Regions from separate parts of the Pseudoalteromonas pernae genome, predicted to be linked through region 1. Evidence: predicted binding sites of a transcription regulator. Region 1 holds the regulator's gene; the other holds the start of a gene.

Region 1 (7,936 bases):
ATAGGGTTGAGGGAGGCATGTTGCTTGTCGCATTTTTTGCCTACCAAGGATATATTTTTAGCCAGATAGCATAGAGTACTGTATATGACACAAAGCTACATCGCCACGGCACAGCGCGTAATTGAAACCGAGACCCAAGCCTTACAGGAGCAGCTTGCGCATCTGGATGAGCAGTTTACGCAAGCGTGTGAATTAATGGAACAGTGCAGCGGCCGCATCATCGTAGTGGGTATCGGCAAGTCTGGTCATATCGGTAATAAAATCGCAGCAACGCTTGCCAGTACGGGCACCCCTGCTTTTTTCGTGCACCCAGGTGAAGCGAGTCACGGTGATCTGGGCATGATCACCGCGCAAGATGTGGTATTGCTCATCTCTAATTCGGGAGAAACTCATGAAATCGTGAGCATTATTCCGGTTATCAAACGCATTGGCGCGGCACTTATCGCTATGACGGGCAGTGCAACATCGAGTATGGCCACGTTATCTGACCTGCATATCTGCATCGGCGTTTCCAAAGAAGCATGTCCTTTAGGGCTGGCTCCTACTGCCAGTACCACTGCGACCCTTGCCATGGGCGATGCCATTGCAGTAGCCCTTCTCGAGTCAAAAGGTTTTACTGCGGATGATTTCGCACTTTCACATCCCGGCGGCAGTCTTGGAAAAAGACTGTTATTAACGCTTAAAGATGTTATGCACAGCGGTGATAACGTGCCGCGTTCACACCAGTCGCAAAGCATAAAAGATGCCTTACTCGAAATTTCAACCAAAGGCTTAGGTATGACCGCTGTGGTCGATGATCAAGGTAAATTGGTTGGCCTATTCACCGATGGTGACTTGCGCCGAGTACTCGAGCATCGAATCGACATCCACAGTATGGCATTGGTGGAAGTAATGACGCCAAATTGCACCACGGCGAAAGCGAATATGCTTGCCGCCGAAGCACTGAATATAATGGAGCGTAAACGTATCAATGGCCTGATAGTCATCGACGAGCAAGACCGCCCTGTTGGTGCTCTCAACATGCAAGACTTACTAAAAGCAGGAGTGCTTTAATGCTATTTAGCGAGTTGTATCAACCTATTGAAGAGCAAGCATGGCAACGAGCCGAGAATATTAAGCTGCTGATATGCGATATTGATGGCGTGTTTTCAGATGGGCGCATCTACATGGGCAATCAAGGCGAAGAGCTGAAAGCTTTTAATACTAAAGATGGTTTTGGTATCAAAGCGTTGATGAATTCAGGTGTGCAGGTAGCGGTGATCACAGGCCGCCAATCGCGTATTGTTGAAAACCGCATGACCAGTTTAGGGGTGCAGCATATTTACCAAGGCAAAGAGAACAAACTTGAAGCCTATGCTGAACTCAAAGCAGCATTAAACCTGACGGACGACCAAGTGGCCTACATAGGTGACGATGGTCCAGACCTGCCCGTCATGGAACAGGTGGGGTTTGCCGTTGCAGTGAATGATGCTCACCCACTTATCAAACGGATTGCTCACTATACCACACTAATGCCCGGCGGTTTCGGCGCGGTACGCGAGCTCACTGATTTACTGATGTTGGCACAAGGCCACACATTGGGCACTGAAGGTACCAGTTCATGAACAACGCTCGGTTGCTTATTTCCATCATTTTCCTCGCTATTATGGCTTGGTTGTGGGCGCCGTATTTTATGAAGCAAGAACAAACTGTGGTGAAAACAGATCAAGCAATCGCTACACCTGATTATACGGCGACGGGATTACGCCAACGCAGTTATAACGATCAGGGGGCGTTAAGCCACAGTGTATATGCTGAACAAATGGAAATGTTTGAGGAACTAGGTTTCACCCATTTTCGCAAGCCCGAATTCACTCTTTATAATGATGGCGAACGCTGGCGATTGACTGCTGACGAAGCCACTTTGTACAACAATAATATTTTGATCTTGGAAAATAACGTTATTGCCACCAACTTATTAGAAGGGGCAATGATTGAACAAGTCAAAGCAGCAGCTATCCAAATAGACATTGATGCACAACGAATGGAATCAGAACAAAGCGTTGAGCTCAAGGGACCCGATCTATTGATCACCGGTCAGGGCTTGAAAGCAGATATCAATACAGAGATAGTGGAACTAATAAAACATACGCGAACAGTATATTATGACCAATAAATTCAATGCATTAATTCTTGGTTTAGGCCTTAGCCTCAGTGCCTTTGGTGCTCATGCTGAGCAAACAGTCAATGCCACTGAAGTGCTCATTGATGCCGATAACCAAATAGCCATGATCAAAGAAAACATCACTATTTTTGATAAAAACGTGCACATTGTTCATGGTAACCGTCAAATAAAAGCTGATCGATTAGAAGCGCACCGTCGTCCTGAATTGGGTGATAATAAGCAATTGCTTATCGCCACAGGTAACCCAGCCATGTACATAGAAACCATGGAAGATGGTCAGCAAATTACCGCTTCTGCTGCAGAAATTCGTTACGACGTCGCTACACAAATTCTACAAATTAAGGGTGACGCCAAAATAGAAATGGCTGATCAACAGATCATCGCCGAAACTATCAGCTATGATATAGATAAGCAGACCATCAGCGCTGAGAAAGATAAAAACTCCAGCACCCGAGTACGTACCACGTTAACACCACAGAGCGAAGAAAAGCCTGAGGAAAAGGAACAACCATGACCACACTGAAGGCGCAGAAGTTAGCGAAAAGCTACAAAGGTCGTGAAGTTGTAAAAGACGTCGGACTCGAAGTTAAAGCCGGCAGTATTGTTGGCTTGTTAGGCCCCAATGGAGCAGGCAAAACCACAACCTTTTACATGATTGTAGGTTTAGTGCCCAGTGACAAAGGCATGATCAGTATTGACGAGCAAGACATTACTTTGCTGCCAATGCATTCGCGAGCACGCTTAGGTATCGGCTATTTGCCCCAAGAATCATCTATTTTTCGTAAGCTCACCGTTTATCAAAACCTAATGGCGATTTTGGAAACGCGTAAGGACCTCAACAAAGCGGGTCGTGAGGAGCAATTAGAAAGCTTACTAGACGAATTTAATATCCAACATATTCGTGATTCATTTGGGATGGCATTGTCAGGCGGTGAGCGCCGTCGCGTTGAAATTGCTCGCGCTTTAGCCGCTAACCCCAAATTTATCCTTTTAGATGAACCTTTTGCTGGTGTAGACCCTATTTCGGTGTTAGATATAAAGAAAATTATTGAGCACCTGCGAAACCGTGGCATTGGTGTACTTATCACCGACCACAATGTGCGTGAAACCTTAGATGTATGTGAAACCGCGTATATCGTTTCTCACGGCGAATTGATCGCATCAGGCACACCACAGCAAGTCCTAGCCGATCAAACAGTTCGTGATGTTTATTTAGGTGAGCAATTTAGACTATAACAATAAAAGGATTGTTAGAGTACATGAGGCAATCATTACAGCTGCGCCTTGGCCAGCAATTAACAATGACTCCACAATTGCAGCAAGCGATACGCTTGTTGCAGCTCAGTACTTTGGATCTTCAACAAGAAATTCAAGAAGCACTTGACGCTAACCCACTGTTAGAAATCGAAGAAGAAAACTACGCTGATAACCCAGGCGATAAAAACGACAATGATCGCCTACAAAACGGTGAAGATAAACTCGATACCGAACCCCAAAGTAGCGACCAAATAGAAAGTTCTGACGCGTTAAATAACGATTCCATCAGTGACGAGCTACCGATGGACATGTCTTGGGACGAGTACATTAGCGCTGCCCCCGTCGCATCAGCAGGCCCTATGCCAGACGATGAGTTTGTTTACCAAGGTGAAACCACCGAGACGCTGCACGATTATTTAATGTGGCAACTGCAACTCACCCCATTCAGCCCAGTTGATGAAGCGATTGCGACAGCCATCATCGAAGCGATTGATGACAATGGCCTCCTCACGGTGACAACCGAAGATTTACTCGAGAGTTTGAATCATGAAGAGCAGGACGTAGAAATCGAACTCGATGAAATAGAAGCGGTCCTAAAAAGAATACAACTCTTTGATCCTGTTGGAATTGGTGCGCGTTCACTACAAGAATGCTTATTGATCCAACTCAATCAATTTTCACCTCAAACCCCTTGGCTTAGTGAAACGAAAGAGGTAATTTGTAATTACATTGATTTGCTAGGCAACCGTGACTATCGCACCTTAATGAAAAAGACTAAGCTTAAAGAAGCTCAGTTAAAAGAGGTGATGACATTAATACACAGTTTGAATCCGAAACCTGCCGCGACCATAGTGCGCGAAGAGTCAGAATACGTGATTCCTGATGTATCTGTTAAGAAGGTCAAAGGGCGTTGGCTGGTCGAGTTAAACCCCGACAGCATGCCAAAAATACGGGTTAATGATCACTACGCTTCATTAGGACGTAGCTGTAAATCACAAAGTGACAGCCAATTTATTCGCTCTCACTTACAAGAGGCAAAATGGTTTATAAAGAGCCTGGAACAACGCAACGATACCTTACTAAAAGTAACTAATTGCATTGTTCAACAACAACAGGCATTCTTTGAACATGGCGAAGAAGCGATGAAACCAATGGTCCTCAATGACGTGGCCGAAATGGTTGAGATGCATGAGTCAACAATATCTCGTGTAACAACACAGAAATATATGCATACGCCACGTGGGATTTTTGAGTTGAAGTATTTCTTCTCCAGCCATGTGAACACCGAGAATGGAGGTGAATGCTCATCCACAGCGATTCGAGCATTGATCAAGAAGCTAGTAGCGGCGGAAAACGTTGCCAAGCCATTAAGCGACAGCAAAATAGCCGACATACTCGCAGAGCAAGGAATCAAAGTGGCTCGAAGAACGATTGCAAAATATCGTGAATCGTTAGCCATACCACCGTCAAATCAACGTAAAAGCTTGATATAGACGTTAGACAAGAAGGAAAATGCTTATGCAATTGAATCTTACCGGTCGTCATGTAGAAATCACAGACTCTCTTCGCAACTATGTGAATAGTAAATTTGCAAAACTTGAGCGTCATTTTGACCATATTAACAATGTACATGTCATCCTAGATATAGAGAAACTCACACAAAAAGCAGAAGCAACACTTCATGTAAATGGCGGCGAATTATTTGCCACCGCAGAACACCAAGATATGTATGCGGCGATTGATGGCTTAATTGACAAATTAGATCGCCAAGTAATTAAACATAAAGAGAAATTATCTCGTCATTAAAATGAGCTTAGAACATCTTTTCTCAAAGGACTGCAGCAAAGCTGCGGTCCTTTTTAATAGCAAAAAAAGAATGTTGGAGTACCTAGCACAGGTTGCTCATCAACATGCACCGCATTTAAACGAGCAAACCATTCTCGATGCCCTACTCGCGCGCGAAAAGCTCGGTAGCACAGGCTTTGGGAAAGGCGTCGCAATTCCGCATGGTCGATTAGAAGGTATTGATCAAACGATCGCCATCATAGTCACCAACCGCGAAGCCATTAACTTCGATGCCATAGACAACCGCCCAGTTGATATTTTTGTCGCACTGCTCGTACCAGATAATCAGTGTGATCAACACCTCAAGACCTTGTCACAAATTGCTGATAGACTTAAAGATAAGCAATTATGCAAACAGCTGAGAACAGTGACCACTGATCAGGAGCTTTATCAGCTATTTGTAGCCTGATTTGGTAATAGAACTTTAAAGGGTAATAAAGTGGAATTGATTATCGTCAGTGGGCGTTCTGGTTCGGGAAAATCTGTCGCCTTACGCGTTTTAGAAGACTTGGGCTATTACTGTGTAGATAATATTCCAGTTAACCTCCTGCCAGCGCTTGTCCGCAGTGTATCGGACAGCTATGACAAAATAGCCGTCAGTATCGATGTCCGAAACCTGCCTAAAGAAGAGCAGGAATTCAGTGACATTCTGGCTTACCTCCCTGCATTTTCAAAGCCTTCATTGTTCTATCTCGACAGCGATGAACAAACACTGATTAGACGTTTTTCCGAAACGCGTCGATTACACCCATTGTCGATGCAAAACCTGCCCTTAGATATCGCTATTCGTGAAGAAAAGAAACTGTTGGACGTGTTAATTTCGCACGCTAACTTTATTATCGACACGAGCGAACTTAGCGTTCATCAGTTGGCTGAAATGGTCCGTGAAAAAGTTCTCGGTAAGAAAGACAAACCATTACTCATCACCTTTGAGTCATTCGGCTTTAAATACGGCATCCCAAAAAATGCTGATTACGTATTTGATGCGCGCTTTTTACCTAACCCACACTGGGAACCTGAACTCAAGCCCTTAACAGGCCTAGATCAACCCGTAAAAGATTACCTCTCAAGTGACGGCATAGTGCAAAAGTTTACATGGCAGATTCAAACCTTCGTGCAAACTTGGTTACCGCACCTTGAGCGCAATAACCGCAGCTATCTGACGATTGCGATTGGCTGTACTGGCGGTCAACACCGTTCAGTTTATTTAGCGCAGACATTGGGAGAGCGTTTTATGGACACCTACCCGAATGTCAAAATCCGCCATCGTGAGCAGGAAAAGTAACCGTGACTGAAGCCACCTTCGTTATCCAAAATAAACTCGGTTTGCACGCCCGCGCAGCCTCGCAACTTGCGCAATTAGCGATGAACTTCGACGCTAAAATTACGCTGTATCAGGGTGAAAAAAGCGCCGAAGCAGATAGCGTGCTCGCGCTGTTGCTGCTAGAAAGCGGTAAAGGCAAAGAAGTGCGCGTAGTATGCGAAGGTGTTGATGAAGAAGGTGCACTTGTTGCAATTGGGCAGTTAATTGCTGAGAAATTCCACGAACAAGAATAGCTCTTTGACTGGTGCTCTATTAGGTAAAGCGACCATCTAAAAACTGCGATAGTTTCTTACCTAAAATATAAACATCCCCTATATCTCATTTACCTTTGGTATCTTTGTCTGAGTTAAGGTAAACTTATCAAGCGCTTGTAAGTGCCCGCTTATAAGCAGATTTCTTCCAGTTTTATCTTTAAGGGAAGCCTATGCCAGAAGCCTATGAACAAGAGAATCCGCTCCAACCACTTCAGGAAATTACTGAAGCCCTTAGCAGCGGCCAGTTTGTTCATGTACGCAGGCTTCTCGCAAAAACAGCGCCCAGTGATACGGCGCTACTTTTAGAGTCTTCCCCACACAAAACACGTTTTAAACTATGGTCACTCGTCGATCCTGATGTACAAGGTGACGTTCTCGAAGAACTCTCTGAAGATGTACGTCTGAGTATCATTGCCCGCATGGAACCGGAGCACATTGCTGCGGCGACCGAAGATATGGACGACGATGACCTAGGTGAAGTACTTCGTAGCTTACCTGAACCAGTCTATAAAGACGTAATCGAGGCGATGGACAGCCAAGATCGCGACCGTGCGACGACGGCTTTGTCGTATCAAGAGCGCTCTGCAGGTGCCTTGATGAACACCGATACGGTGACCATTCGTCCTGATGTATCCATTGATGTGGTACTGCGTTATTTGCGTCTCAAAGGTGAATTACCTGAAGGCACGGACGAGCTTTACGTGGTCGATAAAGATAACTGCTTTCTCGGTTCTCTGCCGCTTACATCTTTGTTGACGACTATGCCGGACGCGATTGTTCGCGAAGTGATGGATGATGAGTGTGAGTCGATTCCCATCACCATGGATGAGTCTGAAGTTGCACAACTGTTCGAGCGTCATAACTGGATTTCAGCACCGGTAGTTGATGAACAAGCGCATCTGCTTGGTCGTATCACAATCGATGACATCGTTGATGTTATCCGTGAAGGTGCTGAGCACAGCATGTTAAGTCTTGCTGGTCTAGATGATGAAGAAGATACCTTCGCACCAGTAGTGAAAAGTACCAAGCGTCGCTCAGTGTGGCTCGGTGTTAACTTACTCACGGCTATGCTTGCTGCATTTGTGGCCAGCT
Region 2 (7,936 bases), on a different contig from region 1:
GTGAAGAATAAGATTACACCAGCGATTGCACCGTGTTGCGATGGCTGAAAGTGGCTGATGCCTTTTGAATTTAGAGTGGGGTAGATCACTGACATAAACAAGCCGGATAATGGCAGCAATACAACAGCAGCCGCGACGCCAAAGATAGCTGTGCCCAAGTAGCACAAGAATACCGCGGTCGAAAACCAGAATAATACGCTTTGCCAGCTAAGGTGGCGCAGTACCCAGACCCCCAAGAAGCGCCCACCGGCTCGCAATATAAAGAAAATGGTCAGTGCATAAGTGGCGAGCCACATCATGGAACCCTCATAGTCACTCAGTAGTGTAGGCATCCACACGTAAATAGCCACTTCGGTGGCAACGTACAGTGCCACTGCGGCAGAAAATCCCAAAGCATAAGGGTCTTTCATTAACAGCAAAGAGTTCTTAAGGTTAATTTGCCCGCTTAGGCTCTTTTGGGTTATTGGATATTTTGCTTTTAAGGCCATTAGGCTTAATACGACACACAGCGCTCCGGCGCAAAGGTACAAATATTTCCAAGATACGCCGGCAGTTAGCAGGTAGCTGACAACCGCAGGGCCGACAATGGCCCCTACACCGAAGAACCCCTCTACTTTATTCATAGTTGCCGTATGTTCTTGATGGTTTGTGGAGATATCACCAATCAGCGCAAGCGCGCCGGTTTTAAAAAGCCCAATGGCTAAGCCAATGAGCGCCAGCAAGGTAAGGAAGTATAAAAAGGAGCTACCCGCGGCAAATAAGAAACAGGCGACAGAAAACAACACCAAACCGGTGATGATTGTCGCTTTGCGCCCCCACTTATCCGCCAGGTAGCCCAAAAAAAGCCCCCCTAGGGCTATGAAAATCATAGGAATATAATGAAAAGCACTGGCCTGCGTCAGCGTTAGCTTGTAGGTACTGATTAGCTCAGGGATGATCACGCCTACAGCATCAGAGGTCATCGCAAAGACGAAAAACATCATGTAGGTCAGGATTTTTATTTGCGCTACAGAAGTGCTTTCTATGACCGATTGATTTACTTCTGGGTGTGAGTGACTGGATGATTGCATCTGCATTTCCTCTTATCAGAGCGGCCCTAATTACTGCAAACTACGAGCGCCTATCGTCTTATTGTTAATGTCATCTATTTTCAAACACTAGGACCAACAACTTAAAATTATTCTTGATCAAATGTAAATTGTATATAACATATATCTTAATCGATTAAGTTATTCAACCTCTAATTTATGGTCGGCGTATGAAAAACAATGTTCAGCTTATCACCTATGTAGATAGATTAACGGGAGCAGGTGTTCCTGAACTGGCGGCTACCCTTGAAGGGCCCTTGAGTCAGTTATTTTCCGGCGTACATTTGTTGCCATTTTACTACCCCATTGATGGCAGTGATGCAGGGTTTGATCCCATCGACCATACCTTGGTGGATGAGCGATTAGGGACGTGGCACGATGTGAAACAACTTGGCGCAAACACGGAGTTGATGGCGGATCTCATCGTTAATCATATGTCAGCACAATCGCCAGAATTCAAAGACGTGTTAGCGAAAGGGCGTGAGTCGGCTTATTGGGACTTGTTTCTCACTAAGGATAAAGTCTTTCCAAACGGTTTGACCCCCGAATTACAAAGTAAAATTTATCGCCCACGACCTGGAAGCTGCTTCACAGCCTTTACCCTACCTAATGGTGAGGTCGCAGAGTTTTGGACTACTTTTACTGATAACCAGATTGATATTGATGTTCATTCACAAGCAGGTAAGGCGTATTTGCATCGTATTCTTAATACTTTTGCGAACAATAACATTAAGATGATCCGCCTTGATGCGGCTGGATACGCCATTAAAAAAGCAGGCACTAGCTGTTTTATGCTTGATGAAACCTTCGATTTCATCGGCGCCTTATCTGAGTATGCACAATCATTAGGGATAGAAACTTTGGTTGAAATTCATTCCTACTACAAAACGCAGATAGACATAGCTGAGCGAGTAGGCATGGTTTACGACTTCGCCTTACCACCTTTGGTCTTACACAGTATTTTCAATCAAGATGTCACAGCACTGGTAAATTGGCTTACTATTTCTCCGCGCAACTGTATTACCGTGCTCGATACTCATGACGGCATCGGTATTATTGATGTTGGGCCTATGGAAGGGCAACCAGGTTTACTCAGCGATAATGAAATCGATACTTTAGTTGAGACCATTCACCGCAAAAGTCATGGTGAAAGTAAAAAGGCAACCGGTGCAGCGGCAAGTAATGTTGACCTATACCAAGTCAACTGCACCTATTACGATGCATTGGGCAAAGATGATTATGATTACCTCGTTGCTCGGGCGATTCAGTTTTTCAGCCCAGGCACACCACAAGTCTATTATGGCGGCTTGTTAGCACAGCACAATGATATGCAACTGCTCGCGGCCTCCAATGTTGGCCGAGATATTAACCGTCCATATTTGGACAGTGAAAAATTAACGCTCCAGATGCAGCGTCCTGTTGTCCAGGCGCTTATGAAACTGATCGCACTACGCAATGACAGTGCAGCTTTTGACGGTCAATTTGATGTGCAGGGGCAGGGTTCAAGGCTCACTTTGCGATGGCAAAATGAAGCACAAGTGGCGACATTGAACTTAGATTTAGCCAAGCGTAGTGGTGTGATTGAGTTAGAATCAGACGGTCACAGCCGCATTGTGAATTTATCCGATTTAATATCACTTTGATGGCTACTTACTGTTTTTTTTGATCATTTAGTGATAAAAGTGCATGTCATCATCTATTAGTAACGCACCGCTTTTATAGCTGCTTTTTGGGTTTGGCATGGCACAGAAGAAAATATGGACGCTGAAAAGCATCGCTAAAGAGTTAGGGGTATCGAATGCGACGGTTTCCAATGCATTTAATCGCCCCGACCAACTTTCTGAAAAACGCCGAGAAGAAATTCTCGCGTCATGTAAAAAGCTAGGCTATAGCGGACCTAACAGAGCTGCGCAATCACTGCGCAGTGGGCGATTTAACATTGTTGCCTTGGTTTTGCCAGACAGTGTCGAGTACATGATCACTGACCCTGTGGCCAGTGACTTTGTTAAAGGCGTGTCTGCTGTGTTGGAGAAAAACAAAGTCAATATTTTGTTGTTCTCAGGTGCGTCAGACAGCATAGACAGTGTTTGCGACTTTGTTGACGGCTTTATCTGTTATGGTTCCCCACGCAATGCCAATTTGATTGAAGAATTAAAAAGTACTGCCAAAAAGGTTGTTACATCAGACTTTGATATTGACCGCCGTGCCAGCGTTATAGTGAATAACCAACAAGCAGCTTACGAAATTGCTAAACTGGCACTGCATGGCAGCAAGGACCAAGTCGCAGTTCTTGGGCTGCGTTTAATAGACTCCGATGTCACCTGCCGCGTCTATGACCTAAATGATGCGCAAGACAAAGCATCTATTTCACTGCAGCGTTTGCGAGGCTATCAACTCGCGCTGGAAGAGCAAGGCATCACCCTTGCGTCAGATCGTTTATGGAATATTCCTGAAAGTAATTATCACTTTGCCTCTATTGCTGCCAAAGAAGCACTGAACTCACTGCCTAGACCCAACGTTTTATTGTGCATGAGTGATCTGATAGCGCTTGCAGCGATAGCTGAAATTAACGCATTAGGTCTTCGCATTCCTGAAGATATTCGTGTGGTTGGTTTTGACGGGGTAGAGGAGGCGGCGCGCTCGGTGCCACCACTGACAACCATACACCAAAATAGTATCGATAAAGGCATCAAAGCAGCAGAGCTATTTATTGAGCGCGCGACTGATGCTGTGGTGATCCCCTATCAGGTTGAAAAGCGACAAAGCTGCTAAATATTTTCACTGATTAGATCGTTACCTTCTACGAGTAAAGGCTTTGTGGCACTGTTTTTGCTTTTGAATTGCTAATTATTCATTTTGCAAAGCAGCGAGGCTGGTGTGCGTATCATTTCTATCTTAATGGGTTGTGCTCTGTTGCAAGCATGTGCGCCGAGCCAACGGATTGAAGTCGTCCCTAGAGTTGCTGAATCCCACCCTGTACAACAGAATTCGATTCATCAACACAGTGTCCGTTTAGCCAACAGCATGGCATCGTCATTACGCTCAATTCCCTACGGTGCGAAGGTGGCAGTCGGCACATTTTTGCCGCCAAAGACACTAAAAGCAGAATCTGTTCCTTGGCAACAGCAAGATATTGCGCTGCAATTGCAAGAAAGCTTAATGACAATTTATACGCAAATGGGGTTTACGGTTGTTGAATATCGTACCCGCAATCATATTGCTTTGGAGTCTCATGCTGATGTGATGCTTAGCCGAGACGTGGCGCAATTAGCCCAGCGCCAAGAAATCGACTTTTACGTCACTGGCACGCTCACGGAACAAGAAGACGCGTATGTTGTAAACGTACGCATGATCGATTCGGATAATAATCAAGTAGTGGCGGCGGCAACAGACTATTTGCCTAATACAATCTTAATGCATGCCGATAAAGTGCGTATGACCAATGGCCACTTGCAACGCCGAGCCTACTAACGAGGATTCACCATGAACAAACTAACTTTCACATTATCACTGGGTCTTGTTGCAATGCTAAGTGGTTGCTCGGGTACGAATGCATGGTTTTCAGATGAAGAAGAGATGAAACAGTATGTCATTGCCCAAAATGAGCAGGCTAATCAACAAGTACAGTTAATAGGTGCATCTTCTGACGATACTTCAGGGCAAGAAGTAAATGTATACCAAACAATGGCAAGCCCAATTCAAGTGCATGGCCAGCGTGAATTGAACACTAGCCGTAGTGTTAAAAACGTCAACCACTACGTTCAAGCCTTGATGCAAGATATGATCAGTAACATTGATACAGGTGCGTTGATGCAGCCTATGGCTGTGACTAGTTTTGTGTTTTTAGACAGTGATTACCAACAGGGTAATTTATTGGGCAACCAATTAGCTGAAAGCTTTATGCACGAACTGCACGAGTTTGGTGTACCGGTAATCGACTACAAAACCATGGATTACATCCGCGTAACGCCGCAGGGCGATTTTACTTTTAGTCGTGACTTTTTAGAGTTAGAACAAGACCACCCAATGTCGCATGTTTTGGCTGGGACGTTAGTGAAACACCAAGGAGGGGTTTTGGTAAATGCGCGTATCGTCGGTTTGAAGTCAAAAATGGTGATTGCATCGGCGCAAGGCTTGTTGCCACATGATGTGGTCGATTCACTGCTAAGCACCTCAAATTATGCGGGTGTAGAGCTCAAACAAGCGAATTAATCACCCTTAAGCCAGAGAGCTATTATCTCTGTGCTTGCTTAAATGGCATTAAAGTTCCCGCTCAGTTAGCCGATACAGTAAAAAAGCTAATTGAGTAGGGAACATGAGTTTACATTTATTACTTCCTAGCCTGCTTGTGTTGACGGTCAGCGGTTCAGCGATAGGTGCTTCATCGCGTGTTGATATCAATCCACTAGAAATCAAAGTAGACACAAAACTACACAGTGCACATCACAAACAACTGAGTGACTATACGCAACAGTTAGCGCTTAAACTAAGCGACAGCATGACCAGCCAATATGTGAGCCACATTGCTGTTGCAAGCTTTGTCGATTTTGACCACACCCTTCATCATACCAATCCTTTGGGTAACCAACTTGCTCAGGAGTTGCTAGGTGATTTACAGCGTTTCGGCTATTCAACCGTTGAGCACAAACTCACTCCTTATATCGAAGTGAATCAAGGGGGAGACTTTGTACTATCTAGAGATAGCAAAGCGCTCGCAAAAAATATCGGCATCGATCACATCCTGACAGGCACCTTGGTGTATCGTCAAAACGGCGTAGTCGTGCATGCTCGTGTGGTGGGAACGCAAGATCAAGTCGTCAAAGCCAGTGCCCGACAGTTTATTCCCTACTTTGTTATTAGTGAGCTAGTGTCGAACGGGTAGAGCATGACAATTCGCTCATAACTTGTTGCTATTCAAAGTGAATTTAGCTGATAATGGGGGCCAGTGGCCCCTTAGTTAAATGGATATAACAACCCCCTCCTAAGGGGTAGTTGCAGGTTCGATTCCTGCAGGGGCCGCCAGATTAGCCAAAGTGCTGTTCTAAATCGTCTGAACCGCCAATGTGCTCACCATCAATAAAGATTTGCGGCACGGTTGTTCTGCCACACACTGCTTTAAGCGTGGTCATCGTTATCTCATTGCCTAACACGATTTCTTCGTATGCCATACCTCGTTGCTGCAAAAGCGATTTCGCTTTGGTACAGAATGGGCAACCAGGCTTTGTAAAAATGCTTACAGGTTGCGGTTTGGCTTGCTGTGGGTTGATGTACTCGAGCATGGTGTCGGCATCAGATACTTCAAACGGGTCGCCTGGCTTGTTTGGTTCAATGAACATTTTTTCGATGACACCATCTTTGACGAGCATAGAGTAGCGCCAGCTGCGCTTACCAAAACCTAAATCGTTTTTGTCGACTAGCATGCCCATTCCATCCGTAAATTCACCATTACCATCAGGCAGTAAAGTGATTCTCCCAGCTTCTTGGTGTTGTGCCCATGCATTCATTACAAAGGTATCGTTTACCGACACACAAACAATATCATCGACACCATTGCGCTTAAATACTTCGGCAAGTTCGTTGTAGCGCGGCAAATGAGTCGATGAACACGTTGGTGTAAAGGCCCCAGGTAAAGAGAAAACAATGACGGTTTTGCCTTTAAAAATGTCTTCGCTGGTAAGTTTTTTCCATTGTTCGTTATTGCGAATAGCAAACGAAACATCTGGGATGCGCAGGCCTTCGCGATTTTTTAATTCATTCATCATGTCAAACTCCTCTAAATCAATGGGGTAAGTCTGACATGTAATTATCAATCGGTAAAAAGCTATTAATTTATTGTAATAATCTATTTATTGGATTAATATGCAAAAGTTAAGGCGTAATATGCTGCGCCTTAACTTATTGAAATGGCAGGGTGCTTAGTAACCTTTGACGAGTTATTTCACCAGAACGAGATCGTTGAGTTGGATGTTACTCATTGGTCGTTTAGCGGTGTTTACAGCCACAGCACTGTGTTGATAAAGCTGTTTAATCTCAACGCTGTAGAGCGAAGTAACTTGTTTGGGCAAATGCTTACCTTCGTAGGTGATGGCATTACTGCTGTAGGCCAAAGTAAGATGTTGACCTTCGGTTAGTCCATTACTGCGACCCAAGTTTATGATTACTTGGTCACCATCGATGTGTTTTATTTGACCCTTAGCAGGTAAGCATTGAAGCGTTTGATTGAGGTCATACATTACTTGTTCGCTCAGCTCAGAGATAGTTCGGCCATATTTGCTTTGCCAAAACACACCACTGTTTACGTCGACCAGCGCAGTTTTTTCAAACTCCCACAATGCTTGAGTCTGGTAAGCCTTTTGCCAAATTTTTTCGAAGCTTAAACCATCAAATAAAATGAATTCCACATTGAAGTAGCGCTCATAGCTATCGTCTTTCCAAAATGCATAGCCTTTGTCATGTTCGCTTCCCACAGAGGTGTCTGTGATTTGTGAAAACAACACATACTGGCTATTACTGGCATCGCTAATGTAGTCAATGACATTTTCATCATAGGCGAATTGGTTGCTGAAAAAGCTTCTGACAGAAATAGGATCTTCAAAGAAGGGGGTCGGTTGCATGCTAAGGTCTGCTTGGCTCATCAGTGCATAAAGTTGTTTGGTGAAGGCATTAGGGATGTCAAATATTTGACCATCTCGCGCCTGTTGCGGGTTTTCCATGCCTGTGCGGGTTAGTGCAAAGTGATTTATTAAACTGCTTTGGGCGCACTGGGTTTCTTCGTTCAAGACTTCAATTTGCAAGGTGACACTCAGGATTCCATTCTCTTGTTGCTCTTCGAGGACGTGCATTTGACC

Evidence for each region. Region 1 encodes sigma-54, which starts transcription at its own class of promoters, with help from an activator protein. Its sites were predicted from a motif close to GTTGGCACGNNNNTNGNNT; they were not measured.
Region 2: the regulator sigma-54 is predicted to act here: its motif matches at 3,905-3,923, upstream of V1358_RS06545 (FlgO family outer membrane protein).

What each region holds. Positions count from the first base shown of each region.
Region 1 covers NZ_JBDODM010000004.1:179,403-187,338, reverse strand. Annotated here, with positions in the region: gene V1358_RS11050 (calcium/sodium antiporter) at 1-74, shown strand, start outside; gene V1358_RS11045 (KpsF/GutQ family sugar-phosphate isomerase) at 85-1,053, shown strand; gene kdsC (3-deoxy-manno-octulosonate-8-phosphatase KdsC) at 1,053-1,604, shown strand; gene lptC (LPS export ABC transporter periplasmic protein LptC) at 1,601-2,155, shown strand; gene lptA (lipopolysaccharide transport periplasmic protein LptA) at 2,145-2,678, shown strand; gene lptB (LPS export ABC transporter ATP-binding protein) at 2,675-3,400, shown strand; gene V1358_RS11020 (RNA polymerase factor sigma-54) at 3,424-4,914, shown strand; gene hpf (ribosome hibernation promoting factor) at 4,940-5,227, shown strand; gene ptsN (PTS IIA-like nitrogen regulatory protein PtsN) at 5,229-5,675, shown strand; gene rapZ (RNase adapter RapZ) at 5,706-6,551, shown strand; gene V1358_RS11000 (HPr family phosphocarrier protein) at 6,554-6,823, shown strand; gene mgtE (magnesium transporter) at 7,015-7,936, shown strand, end outside.
Region 2 covers NZ_JBDODM010000002.1:504,352-512,287, reverse strand. Annotated here, with positions in the region: gene V1358_RS06560 (MFS transporter) at 1-1,070, opposite strand, end outside; gene gtfA (sucrose phosphorylase) at 1,259-2,731, shown strand; gene V1358_RS06550 (LacI family DNA-binding transcriptional regulator) at 2,829-3,860, shown strand; gene V1358_RS06545 (FlgO family outer membrane protein) at 3,966-4,559, shown strand; gene V1358_RS06540 (FlgO family outer membrane protein) at 4,572-5,300, shown strand; gene V1358_RS06535 (FlgO family outer membrane protein) at 5,404-5,970, shown strand; tRNA gene V1358_RS06530 (tRNA-Arg) at 6,036-6,110, shown strand; gene V1358_RS06525 (glutathione peroxidase) at 6,113-6,847, opposite strand; gene V1358_RS06520 (flagellar assembly protein T N-terminal domain-containing protein) at 7,022-7,936, opposite strand, start outside.